DNA from 4 places in the Pantoea sp. At-9b genome. Region 1 is predicted to be linked to each of the others. Evidence: predicted binding sites of a transcription regulator. Region 1 holds the regulator's gene; each other region holds the start of a gene.
What was found. The regulator CRP, encoded in region 1, controls carbon source genes, mostly activating them, when cyclic AMP is high. The targets are predictions, from matches to a motif close to ATGTGANNNNNNTCACAT.
Positions count from the first base shown of each region.

Region 2: deoC (deoxyribose-phosphate aldolase) is a predicted target of CRP. The motif match lies at 1,609-1,626, and genes of this name have one in related genera.
Region 3: idnD (L-idonate 5-dehydrogenase) is a predicted target of CRP. The motif match lies at 1,521-1,538, and genes of this name have one in related genera.
Region 4: PAT9B_RS09115 (6-phosphofructokinase) is a predicted target of CRP. The motif match lies at 1,481-1,498, and genes of this name have one in related genera.

Region 1 covers NC_014837.1:3,997,779-4,000,943, reverse strand. The annotation lists gene PAT9B_RS18520 (YccS/YhfK family putative transporter) at 1-814, opposite strand, end outside; gene crp (cAMP-activated global transcriptional regulator CRP) at 873-1,505, opposite strand; gene PAT9B_RS18510 (OsmC family protein) at 1,808-2,212, shown strand; gene PAT9B_RS18505 (phosphoribulokinase) at 2,347-3,165, opposite strand, start outside.
Region 2 covers NC_014837.1:3,662,947-3,666,111, reverse strand. The annotation lists gene PAT9B_RS16790 (patatin family protein) at 1-761, shown strand, start outside; gene PAT9B_RS16785 (metal-dependent hydrolase) at 758-1,534, shown strand; gene deoC (deoxyribose-phosphate aldolase) at 1,815-2,594, shown strand; gene deoA (thymidine phosphorylase) at 2,629-3,165, shown strand, end outside.
Region 3 covers NC_014837.1:3,816,182-3,819,346, forward strand. The annotation lists gene idnO (gluconate 5-dehydrogenase) at 1-419, opposite strand, end outside; gene idnD (L-idonate 5-dehydrogenase) at 429-1,460, opposite strand; gene PAT9B_RS17520 (NADPH-dependent 2,4-dienoyl-CoA reductase) at 1,714-3,165, shown strand, end outside.
Region 4 covers NC_014837.1:1,990,789-1,993,953, forward strand. The annotation lists gene dld (D-lactate dehydrogenase) at 1-1,196, opposite strand, end outside; gene PAT9B_RS09115 (6-phosphofructokinase) at 1,632-2,612, shown strand; gene PAT9B_RS09120 (PTS sugar transporter subunit IIB) at 2,623-2,937, shown strand; gene PAT9B_RS09125 (PTS sugar transporter subunit IIC) at 2,930-3,165, shown strand, end outside.

The DNA of each region.
Region 1 (3,165 bases):
TGGTTTTGGCATTCCAGCGAATCACCGCCTCGGCATGGCTTTGCTCCACCAGCTTTTGCACTTCTTCCGGCTGATGCAGGCTAACGGAGATGTGTTCCTGCAAATCCAGCGCCACCTGAAAAGCGCGCGTCAGGCGTTTATGGCTGTTATCCCGGCTGGCCGACAGCATGTGCATTTGCTGATAGCAGGTGGTGATCAGATCCACCGCTTTCTGTTGGCGTGCCAGCAACGGAGGCAGCGCTTTCTCCGGGTCGGTCAACTGGGTCAGCAGGGTATATTTGGCATCGCAATAATCCGCCAGCTCACGGTACAACAGGCTCAGCGACTCGCGCATCGGCTGCTCTTTCCACAGCCAGAACCAGAACCAGTTAAACAGCCCGTACCACAAGGTGCCGCCAATGTAGAGCAGCGGTGGTACCCAGATAGGCATGCGGCCTACCAGGCTCAGGGTAAAGATGGAGGCGATCAGCGTGGCGGGCAGCAAGCGGCCATGCAACGGGCTGATCTCGCCGGTCACACCGACTAATAACGGCAGCACCAGCAGAATCAGCGGCAAGGGGACGTGATAATCCGTCAGCCATTGAATCAGGAAGCTGCCGGTCGCAAACAGGGAACCGCCAATAACCAGGCGTTTGAAGAAACGTTTATGCGGCGTATCAAGACCGGCGATGTTGCAGCAGGCCGGCACTAAGGAAAACAGCAAGCCTTTTTGCAGATCGCCAAACAGCCAGCCGAGAGCCACGGGCAGGCACAGCACCAGCGTTTGCCGCAGGGCGTAGTTAACCTCGGGATGATAGATGATTCGACGCCACATCAGCTCATCGCAGACAAAAACGGCGCGATGCTGCCATCACGCCGTGGGTGAGAAGAAATTAGCGGGTGCCGTAAACGACGATGGTTTTACCATGTGCGGAGATCAGGTTTTGATCTTCCAGCATTTTCAGAATACGGCCAACTGTCTCGCGTGAGCAGCCGACGATCTGACCAATTTCCTGACGGGTGATTTTGATCTGCATCCCGTCCGGGTGGGTCATGGCATCAGGCTGCTTGGCCAGATTGAGCAGCGTCTGCGCAATGCGGCCGGTCACATCAAGGAAGGCAAGGTTGCCTACTTTTTCTGATGTCACCTGCAGGCGACGCGCCATCTGCGCCGAAAGACGCATTAAAATATCCGGGTTTACCTGAATCAGCTGACGGAATTTTTTGTAGGAAATTTCAGCCACTTCGCAGGCAGTTTTCGCTCTAACCCAGGCACTGCGTTCCTGACCTTCTTCAAACAGGCCAAGCTCGCCGATGAAATCCCCCTGATTGAGGTAGGAGAGGATCATCTCTTTGCCTTCTTCATCTTTAATCAGCACCGCAACGGCACCTTTCACGATGTAGTAGAGCGTTTCCGCTTTCTCACCCTGATGAATCAGGGTGCTTTTGGATGGATATTTGTGAATATGGCAATGGGACAGGAACCATTCGAGTGTAGGGTCTGTTTGCGGTTTGCCGAGAACCATTCGCTATTATCCTCTGTTGTAATCGTGCCCAAAACACAGGGGGCAGTTTTCCCTGTCAGGCGGTGAAATCGTAGAGCGCTTCCTGTAAAGGAAAATTATTCGGGTGGACTCTTAAGCCAGGCTTCTGATTCTTCCCGCCTTCGTCTATTGCGACGAAAATATTTTCAGCACTGTTTGTAGCACAGCTTTTGCTAGCTGTCTTCTGTTGTCTCGCTTCAGCAAAAGGGCGATTAGTCTGGATTGCTGTTTCTCAGGTGAAAGCGTACTCTGGCGGCAAATCAGCCGATTCAGGAGAAAGAATAATGCAGGCACGGGTCAAATGGGTGGAAGGGCTTACCTTTCTCGGAGAATCCTCATCAGGTCATCAGATATTAATGGATGGCAATTCGGGCGACAAAGCACCGAGTCCGATGGAGATGGTGCTGATGGCTGCGGGCGGTTGCAGCGCGATTGATGTGGTGTCGATCCTGCAAAAAGGGCGCAATGACGTGGCGGATTGTGAGGTAAAACTGACCTCGGAACGTCGTGAAGAAGCACCACGCATTTTCACACATATCAACCTGCATTTTATTGTCAGCGGCAAAGCGCTGGGCGACAAAGCGGTGGCGCGGGCGGTTGATCTGTCGGCGGAGAAGTATTGCTCGGTGGCGATTATGCTGGGCAAAGGGGTAGAAATTACCCACAGCTATGAGGTGGTTGAACTTTAGCACGAACGTAGCGGCGCGATTTATCGCGCGGATTTTTTCGTGCAGCATGCACGGTCAGGCGATTTATCGCGCCGATTTTTCCCGCAGCGATTCCGGGATCGCGTGATAAATCGCGCCGCTACGAAAAATTTGGCTTACTTGATGCGTTTGCCTTCAATCAGGCGTTGCACCAGCGGCGTCATAATCAGCTCCATCGCCAGCCCCATTTTGCCGCCGGGCACCACCAGGGTGTTCATATGCGAGATAAAGGAATCCTGAATCATCGCCAGCAGGTAAGGGAAGGCAATGCCTTCCAGTCCACGGAAATGGATCACCACAAAGCTTTCATCCAGGGACGGAATTTCACGCGCGGCAAACGGGTTCGACGTGTCGACGGTCGGCACGCGCTGGAAGTTGATGTGGGTACGCGAGAACTGTGGGGTGATGAAGTTGATGTAATCCTCCATCGAACGTACCACCGAATCCATCACCGCTTCGCGTGAATGGCCGCGTTCACTGGTATCGCGCACCAGCTTTTGAATCCACTCAAGGTTAACGATCGGTACCACACCCACCAGTAAATCGACATGCTCAGCCACGTTGTGCTGCTGCGTCACCACGCCGCCATGCAAACCTTCATAGAACAACACATCGGTGTTTTCCGGCAGCGGCTGCCACGGCGTGAAAGTACCGGGCACCTGGTTCCACGGCACGGCTTCGTCATAGGTATGCAGATATTTGCGCGACTGGCCGAGGCCGGTTTTACCGTACTGCTCAAACGTCTGCTCCAGCAGACCAAAATCGTTCGCTTCTGGCCCGAAATAGCTGATATGACGGCCCAGATCGCGCGCTTTGCGGATCGCCATGTCCATTTCCGGGCGCGTATAGCGATGGAAACTGTCACCTTCCAATTCAGCGGCATGCAGATTCAGCTGCTGAAATATTTTGCGGAAGGCGAGGCTGGTGGTGGTGGT
Region 2 (3,165 bases), 330 kb from region 1:
TACGCGGCGGCAACCTGATCGATCTGGACTGGCTGGTGGATATCACCCGTCAGGAACTGCCGCTGGCGATGAGCACCGCAGAGGGGCTGTTTGCCAAAGGCAGTGAGTTTTATATGTGTGCCTGCCGCAGTGATGATTACAGCGCGCATTACTTCAGCCCGACCCGCAATACCTGGCTTGATATCATCAGGGCCTCCAGCGCCATTCCCGGTTTCTATCGCAGCGGTGTGCAGATGGATGGCATCAGCTATCTTGACGGTGGCATCAGCGATGCCATCCCGGTGCGTGAAGCGGCCCGCCGTGGTGCGGATACCATTGTGGTGATCCGCACTGTCCCGTCGCAGATGTCCTACACGCCAAAGTGGATCAAGCGGATGGAACGCTGGCTCAGCGACAGCGCCTTACAGCCGATGATCAACATCCTGCATCAGCACGAAGAGAGCTATCGCGATATTCAGCAATTTATCGAACAGCCGCCGGATGATCTGCGCATCATTGAGATCTTTCCACCTAAACCGCTGGCCAGTAACGCGCTGGGGAGTCGAATCGCCGCGCTGAATCAGGATTATCATCTGGGGCGGCGCTGCGGACGCTATTTTCTCGCCACGCTCGGCCAGTGGCTGAGTGATGCCGAGCCGTTTGTACGGCATACTGTCGTCACGCCACCCGCTGCGGTGGCGAATGCGCCGGATAACCGCGAGGTTAACACCCCAGACGTGGCCGGTAATGATGCTGATTATGATGCAGGCTCGCTGGCATGAGATTTATCGATACCCACTGTCATTTTGACTTCCCGCCCTTTGTCGACGCGGCAGAAGCGAGCATTGCGCAGGCAGCGCAGGCAGGGGTAGAACGGATTATTGTGCCGAGCGTGGATGCCAGCCGCTTTGCGCGGGTCAGCCAGTTGGCACAGCAACATGCTGCGCTATATGCCGCGCTGGGACTACATCCGATTCAGATCGCGGTGCATCAGGATACGCACCTCGATCAACTGGCGGAATGCCTGGACACCCCGGATGCCAAACGTGTGGCGCTGGGGGAGATCGGCCTCGATCTGTATATGGACGATCCCCAGTTCGACAAACAAACCCGGCTGCTGGATGGGCAGCTGAAACTGGCAAAACGCTACGATCTGCCGGTGATCCTGCATTCACGCCGTACCCACGATCAGCTGGCGTTGCATTTGCGCCGTCACGATCTGCCGCGCCGGGGCGTGGTGCACGGCTTTGCCGGCAGCCTGCAACAGGCACAGCGCTTTATCCAACTTGGCTATGCGATTGGCGTCGGCGGCACCATTACCTATGAACGCGCCAGTAAAACCCGCAACACCATCGCAGCGCTGCCGCTGGATTCCTTGTTACTGGAGACAGATGCGCCTGATATGCCGCTGAACGGTTATCAGGGCGAGCCCAACCGTCCGGAGCGGGCGCGTCTGGTCTTTGAGGTGTTGTGCCAGCTGCGCCACGAATCCCCGGATGTCATCGCTGATGCGCTATGGCAAAACAGCCTGCGCGTCTTCCATCTCCCGCACTGAGCCGGGTTGCTCCCTGCGCGCTGCTCTGAATTGACTACATTTACAGGGCGGTAGCGACACAATTCCTGCAATTCATGTGATAATAATCACATCCCGTGCACCTGCGTATGCGGGCGGCATGCCGGGCTTTTTGTGATTTTTATCACTAATTAAATGTATTATCTGCGCAGTTTTCTTTTTTCATGTGATGGATGATCGAATATTTCGTCACTTACGTTGTTAGAATTCTCACACTCTCTGGCGGGCCGATTCCGTCAGGCTGACTTTTTTGGAGAGCACCATGACTGATTTCACCGCAGCCGCGCAGCGCGCACTGCAACTGATGGATTTGACCACGCTGAACGATGACGATACCGATGAGAAAGTCATTGCGCTGTGCCGCCAGGCCAAGTCACCCGCCGGTAACACGGCGGCCATCTGTATCTACCCGCGCTTTATCCCGGTAGCACGCAAAGCGCTGCGCGAGCAGGGCACCCCGGACATTCGTATCGCCACCGTGACCAACTTCCCGCATGGCAACGATGATCTCGACATCGCGCTGGCGGAAACCCGCGCGGCGATCGCTTACGGTGCGGATGAAGTAGACGTGGTGTTCCCGTATCGCGCGCTGCTGGCGGGCAATCGTCAGATCGGTTTTGATCTGGTGAAAGCCTGTAAAGATGCCTGTGCGGCAGCGAATGTGCTGCTGAAGGTGATCATTGAAAGCGGTGAACTGAAAGATGCGGCGTTGATCCGCGCCGCGTCCGAAATCGCCATTGATGCCGGTGCCGACTTTATCAAAACCTCCACCGGTAAGGTGCCGGTCAATGCCACGCCGGAAACCGCCGCCATCATGCTGAGTGTCATCCGTGATAAAGGCGTGCAGCAGCAGGTGGGCTTTAAACCGGCGGGTGGTGTGCGCAGTGCAGCAGACGCCGCCCATTACCTGCAACTGGCTGATGATATCCTCGGCGCGGGTTGGGCCGATGCGCGCCACTTCCGCTTTGGTGCTTCCAGCCTGTTGGCGAGCCTGCTCAATACGCTGGGCCATGCCACCACCGCCAGCAAAGCGGGTTATTAATCGATACATTTTCTGCGTTCCAGGGGAGGCAACCTTGTTCCTGCCACAAGAAATTATTCGCAAAAAACGCGATGGTCGTGAATTGAGTGAAGCGGAGATCCGTTTCTTTATCAATGGCGTGCGTGATAACAGCGTATCTGAGGGACAAATCGCCGCGCTGGCGATGACCATCTGGTTCCACGATATGTCGCTGGCCGAACGCGTGGCGCTGACCATGGCGATGCGTGATTCCGGCACTGTGCTGAACTGGCAGGCGCTGAACCTCAACGGTCCGATTGTAGATAAACACTCGACCGGTGGCGTGGGCGATGTGACGTCGCTGATGCTTGGCCCAATGATTGCTGCCTGCGGAGGTTATGTGCCGATGATCTCCGGCCGTGGCTTGGGTCACACCGGCGGTACACTGGATAAGCTGGAAGCGATCCCTGGTTTTGACATCTTCCCGAGCGACGATCGCTTCCGTGAGATCATCAAAGAAAATGGCGTGGCGATCATCGGCCAGACCAACTCGCTGGCACCGGCTGACAAACGTTTTTACGCCACACGCGATATTACCGCCACGGTCGATTCG
Region 3 (3,165 bases), 180 kb from region 1:
ATTTTCCCCTGCTGACGATCCACCATTTTCTTCGCCACGGTTTGTGACACAAGGAACACCGCCGTCTGGTTGACCGCAATCACGTCATTCCAGTCCTGCTCCGGGAATTCGAGGAACGGACGGCGACGCTGGATACCGGCGTTGTTCACCAGCACATCGATAGCCCCCCACTCGGCTTCGATCTCGTCCACCGCCTGCTGGACCTGCGCTGATTGCGTCACGTCAAACGCTTTCGACTGCGCACGCAGCCCCAGATCACGCAGTTTCGCTGCCGCCTGCTCGGCCCCGGCCGGGGTGGTGGCGTTGACGATCACTTCAGCACCCGCTTCCGCCAGACCACGTGCCAACAGGAAACCGATACCTCGCGCCGAACCGGTGATCAGTACGCGTTTGCCTTCGAGGGAAAATAGCTGACTCATAGTCTCTCCTTAAAATGTTAACTGGACTTTTGCCGCACGGGTTTTGTCACCCGCAAACTGCAACGCCGCATCAATGTCCTGCCAGCCATATGCACCGCTGAACAACGGCAGTGGCTTGACCACGCCCTGCGCCAGCCACTCGACGGCGGTATTGAATTCGTGGGTAAAGCGGAAGGAACCGACCAGGTTAATCTCCTTAGCAATCAACTGCATAATGGGGAACGACGGGATCGCGCCGCCCATACCCACTTGCACCAATGTGCCTTTAGCGCAGGTCACATCGAGGCAACGTTGCAGTGAAGAAGGATGACCGGAGGCTTCGAATGACACGTCAAAGTAGCCTTTGTCAGCCAGGAATGGGGTGAAGTCACCGTTGGCAGCATGGATCACCTCTGTGGCTCCCATCTGCTGTGCCATTGCCAGCGAACGTTCGCTGATGTCGCTGCACACAATCGATGCCGCGCCACGCGCTTTGGCCGCTGCGGCAATCAGGCAACCAATCGGGCCAACGCCGGAGATAAATACCTGCTTACCCGTCAGGTCACCCGCCTGATGGGTGGCGTGAATGCACACGGCCAGCGGCTCGGCAAACACCATCACGCTCTCGTCCGCGTCCTGTGGGAAGGGAATGCACTGCGCGCTGTCTACCACTTTGTACTGGGTAAATCCGCCATCAACATGCGGTACGTACATGGCGCTGCCGAAGAAGCGCATCGACACGCACTGGTTCTCCTGCTCACGGCGGCAGTATTTACACTCCCCACAGGGCTTCGACGGGTTAACTGCCACCTTCTGTTCCGGCTTCAGGCGCGGATCATCACTTTCCACCACAAAACCAATCACTTCGTGACCGAGGATCATCGGCATCTTGACTTCATAGCTGCCGACTTTGCCTTCCTGATAGTAGTGCAGGTCGGAGCCGCAAATACCGCCGCGCGTGATGCGCACCAGCGTACCTTTGCCGTTCCACTCCACCTGCTGCTGCGCCACGCTGACTTGTTGTTTTCCGGTGATCACGCAGGATTGCGTTTCGATTTTCATAACTTCCCCATTCAGTGGTGTTGCAATGGGGGTCATAAAACCGGGTTACCGGGGTTAAAACTGTGATGGAGATCACTCAAAAACATGTTACGGAAAAGCTGTTACGCATAACGTGATACGGACAAGCTCATCAGTAACCGCGACGACCGCGCACGCTTTTTTGACGCCACTCACAGGATGAATGCATCCCTCTTCCTTCGCGCTAAATACCCGCTACAGTCAACTCATCCGACCACTTAATTTGTGAGTGATTATGAGTCAGTACCCTGCGCTGTTCACCCCGCTGGATTTAGGTTTTACCCAACTTAAAAACCGCTTTTTGATGGGTTCGATGCACACCGGCCTGGAAGAGCATGCTGATGGCGCACCCCGGCTCGCCGCCTTCTATGCAGAACGCGCGCGTGAAGGCGTGGCACTGATTGTTACCGGCGGCATCGCGCCCAACCCGCAAGGGGTGGTGGCCCAGGGCGGAGCCATTCTTCATCAGGAAAGCCAGTGTGGGTGGCATCGCACCATCACCGATGCGGTGCATGCCGAGGGTGGCAAAATCGCCCTGCAAATCCTGCATGCCGGGCGCTACAGCTATCAGCGCAATCTGGTGGCACCTTCCCCGTTGCAGGCACCGATCAATCCGTTTATGCCTCAGGCTCTGAGTGACGCAGATATTCAGCAAACCATCGCCGACTTCGCCCAATGCGCGCGGCTGGCACAGCAGGCCGGTTATGATGGCGTCGAAATCATGGGGTCAGAAGGTTATCTGATAAACCAGTTTCTGGTGGCGCACACCAACCAGCGCGATGATGCCTGGGGTGGCGATGTGGCACGCCGTCAACGTTTCGCGCTGGCGGTGACACGTGCCGTGCGAGCCGCGGTCGGTAACGATTTCATTATTATCTTCCGCATCTCGATGCTGGATTTGGTGCACAACGGCAGCACGTTGCAGGAAACGCTGGATCTGGCGGAGCAGCTGGAGCAATGCGGCGTCACGCTGTTTAACAGCGGCATCGGCTGGCATGAGGCGCGTATTCCCACCATCGCCACCTGTGTGCCACGGGCCGGGTTTGCCTGGGTGACCAAACACCTGCGCGAACGCGTTTCCGTGCCGGTCATCGCCACCAACCGCATCAACCATCCGGCGGTGGCGGCAGCACTGTTGCATGACGGCATTGCGGATATGGTGTCGATGGCGCGCCCATTTCTCGCTGATGCCGCCTTTGTCAGCAAGGCTCAGGCGGGAAATGCTGCCGCGATCAATACCTGCATCGCCTGCAATCAGGCCTGTCTCGACCAAATTTTTGTCGGCAAAGTCACCTCCTGCCTGGTCAATCCCCGTGCCTGTCATGAAACGCTGATGCCGGTAACCGCCGCCAGCCAACCCAAACGGCTGGCGGTGGTGGGTGCCGGACCGGCGGGGATGGCGTTTGCGTTGCAAGCGGCACAGCGCGGCCATCAGGTGACGCTGTACGAAGCCGACGCGCAAATTGGCGGGCAGTTCAACATCGCCCGTCAGATCCCCGGTAAAGAGGAGTTCAGCGAAACGCTGCGCTATTTTCGCCACCAACTTCAGGCCGCAGGCGTGGCGGTTCACACCCAATGCCGTGTGAGCGCCGACCAACTGGAGGACGCCGATGAAGTGATCGTCGCCACCGGCATCGCGCCGCGCCAGCTCACGTTGCCGGGTATCGATCATCCCTGCGTGCTCAAT
Region 4 (3,165 bases), 2.0 Mb from region 1:
AATTCGGCGGTCTGCGCCGACTCCACTTTGATCATCAGATGATGTTCGTACTCGCTGCGGTAATCCATGATGCGCGGAGCCACAAAGCGCGGGGTGATCTGATTAAAGAATTGCAGTACCCGATCAACAAAATTGCGCGGCAGAAACTTCAGGTGGCTGACACGCACATCCCATTTGGCTTTGCCTGCCATCAGGCGCGGAATCGCCTGTGGCCCGAGTTTGCGGATCGCCAGATACATATGTTTAGCGTAACGCACCGTGAGATCGAAAGCGTTGCGGTGGATATATTCCGCCTGTACCGGCAACTCACTCATCCGGGTCAGCAGATAGCGCCGCAGTTCCACCAGCACCGTTTCATCGTTGGTGCCAATATAGAAGGTGTCGCTACCGGCACTGGCTTCAAACGTGGGGAGGCGTACCGCAAACACCACCACTTTACCTGCGCTACCCGAACTGTCATGCAGGTAGCGCAGATCACCATTAAAGCGCGCGGGGCTGTCGGCGCTGACATCGCGCAGGCGATCGGCGTAGTCATCCGCCCAGATTTTTCCCTGCCAGTCTGGCTGGTCACCGGTTTGATACTGCTGACGGGTGAGGTTTTCCAGCATCGCTTCCGGCGTGTCGCCCAGCGCAATGCCAAGATGGTTGACCATCTCCAGACGGCCATCGTCATGGATGCGGGCAAATAACGATTTTTCGGTAAACGCCGGGCCACGGCGAATCAGTGAACCGCCGGAGTTATTGCAGATGCCACCCACCACCGAGGCACCGATGCATGAGGAGCCAATCACCGAATGCGGTTCGCGCCCCAGCGGTTGCAGCGTCTGTTCCAGTTCGGTCAGGGTGGTGCCGGGGAAGGCAATCACCTGGCGTGCTTCGTCGATCACCTGCACACCCTGTAACTGGCGGGTACTGACAATCACCACCTCACGATCGTAATCGTTGCCGTCCGGGGTCGATCCCCCGGTGACACCGGTGTTCGACGCCTGCATCAGAATAATGGCGTCGTGCGCCACGCATACCTGAAGGGTTTGCCACAGTTGCAATAAGCTCTGCGGCAGCACCACGGCCAACGCCTCACCGCGCCCAACGCGGAATCCTTTGGTGTACCAGGCTTTATCATCAGAATGGGTTAACAGCTGTTTTTCACCTACCACGTCACTCAGTTGACGCAACATTTCCTGCGGGGATGTCATGTTTTCTCTTCTGTGTCATGTGTCTGCCGGGTTATTGGACAAGCGGACAAGGCACCCTGTCAATCATTCATCGGCACTAAGGTTAAAATAACGCACTGAAGCATTATCCCTTTATCGTGCGCGGGAAACGCGTAATGGGCCGATAAAAATGCGCGGGGTATCACAAAATAGAGGGAAATAAACCAGACGGATAAATTGTTAAATCGTGGTGAACTTCCAGGTGCGTAAGTTAAATATAACCACATGAAAAATATAATAATTCCAGAAGTATGGAATGTTTTGTCATGTGATTAACATCACAAAAATGGCTTGTATACCGGCTATGTCAATCATCTGTCGCAATAAAATCGTGGCAAAAATGTGATCTCCATTGCAAATAAGAATCCTCTTCATCGGAAGAATGGCTGTCAGAGGCGCAGCGTAAGGATCAGGATAATGAGAATTGGCATGGTGATCAGCGGTGGTGATGTTACCGGCATAAATAACTTTATCTTTCAAATTTCCCGCTTAACGCAGGCGGATATGGTGTTATTTAATGGTGGCATTCCCGGTTTGCTGGAAAATAAACACCAGGAAGTATCCCAGCGTGATTTGGTGGATTATGCCATTGCGGCGATCCCGATAATGCAGTCAGGAAGACCAACGCGAAAATTAATTCGCCCGGAATATGAAGCCATAGCCAAACAACTTAAGTCGCTGCGCATTGATGTGTTAATTATGGCGGGTGGCGATGGATCGTTGCAATTCCTCCATATTCTGAGTGAATTTGGCGTCAATTGTTTCGGCGTGGGTATGACCATCGATAACGACGTATTTGGCAGCGATTATACCATTGGTTTTTCCACCGCCTGTGAGCAAGTGCTGAAGGAAGTGGCGAAATTACGTAATACCGGCCGTGGCTTGCCAGGTCGTGTCTTTATGGTGGAGCTGTTGGGGGGGTATTGCGGCGAATTAACCCTGCAATCGGCGATTAAATCCAACGCAGATTTTGCCTTGATCCCCGAGTGCCAGATTGCCACACAGGAATTGGCGCAGCGCATCACCGCACGGCTGGAGCAGCAGAACAGCGTGGTGATCCTGTGTTCGGAAGCCTACACCCGTGAGTATTCGCCGGGATTTCAGGGGGCGATCGATACCTTAATTAAACAACTGGAACCGCTGATCGGGGTACGTGTCCGTAAAACCATCATCGGCTATGGCCTGCGTAATGGTGAACCGACCTGTGAAGAAATTTATCAGGGCACCATTATGGCCAGCGAAGTGGCGCGTTGTATTCAGTCGGGAATGCGCAATAAAGCCGTCATTATTAATGGCAGCAATAAACCGATACCCATTGATTTAATAAGCATGAAAAAACGCCTGGTTGACACCGAAGGGCATCATTACAAACTCGCTAAACAACTGCATATTCTGTGAGGAGATAGCCATGCTGAAAATATTATGTGTGTGCGGATGTGGTCTGGGGTCCAGTTTCGCCATCGAAATGAGCGCCAAAGCGGTATTAAAAAAGTTAGAAATTGACGCAGATATCGACCACACCACCATTTCTGAAGCCAATGCATTTAAATCCGACATGATTTTAACGCAAAAGGCATTTGCCGATGTTTTAAATGCCGATGCCAGCCCGGAGCAAATGAAACGCGTGATTATTCTCAACAAGCTGACCGATAAAGCGGAAATTGAGCAAAAGATCGTGGCGTTTATGAAAGAACACAACATGAAGGTTGCCAGCCATGAATAGTGTTATTAACTTCCTGGTAAAAGATTTACTGGGGCAGGCATCGATTCTGATCGCCTTTATTGCCCTGGTGGGTCTGCTGCTACAAAAAAAATCCGCAGGTAAGGTGGTGGAAGGCACCTTTAAAACCCTGCTCGGTTTCTTAATTATGATGGCAGGTATCAACATCATTGTGGGTACGCTGACCTTCCTGAATACCATCTTTACCCACGGCTTTGGCATGCAAGGTTA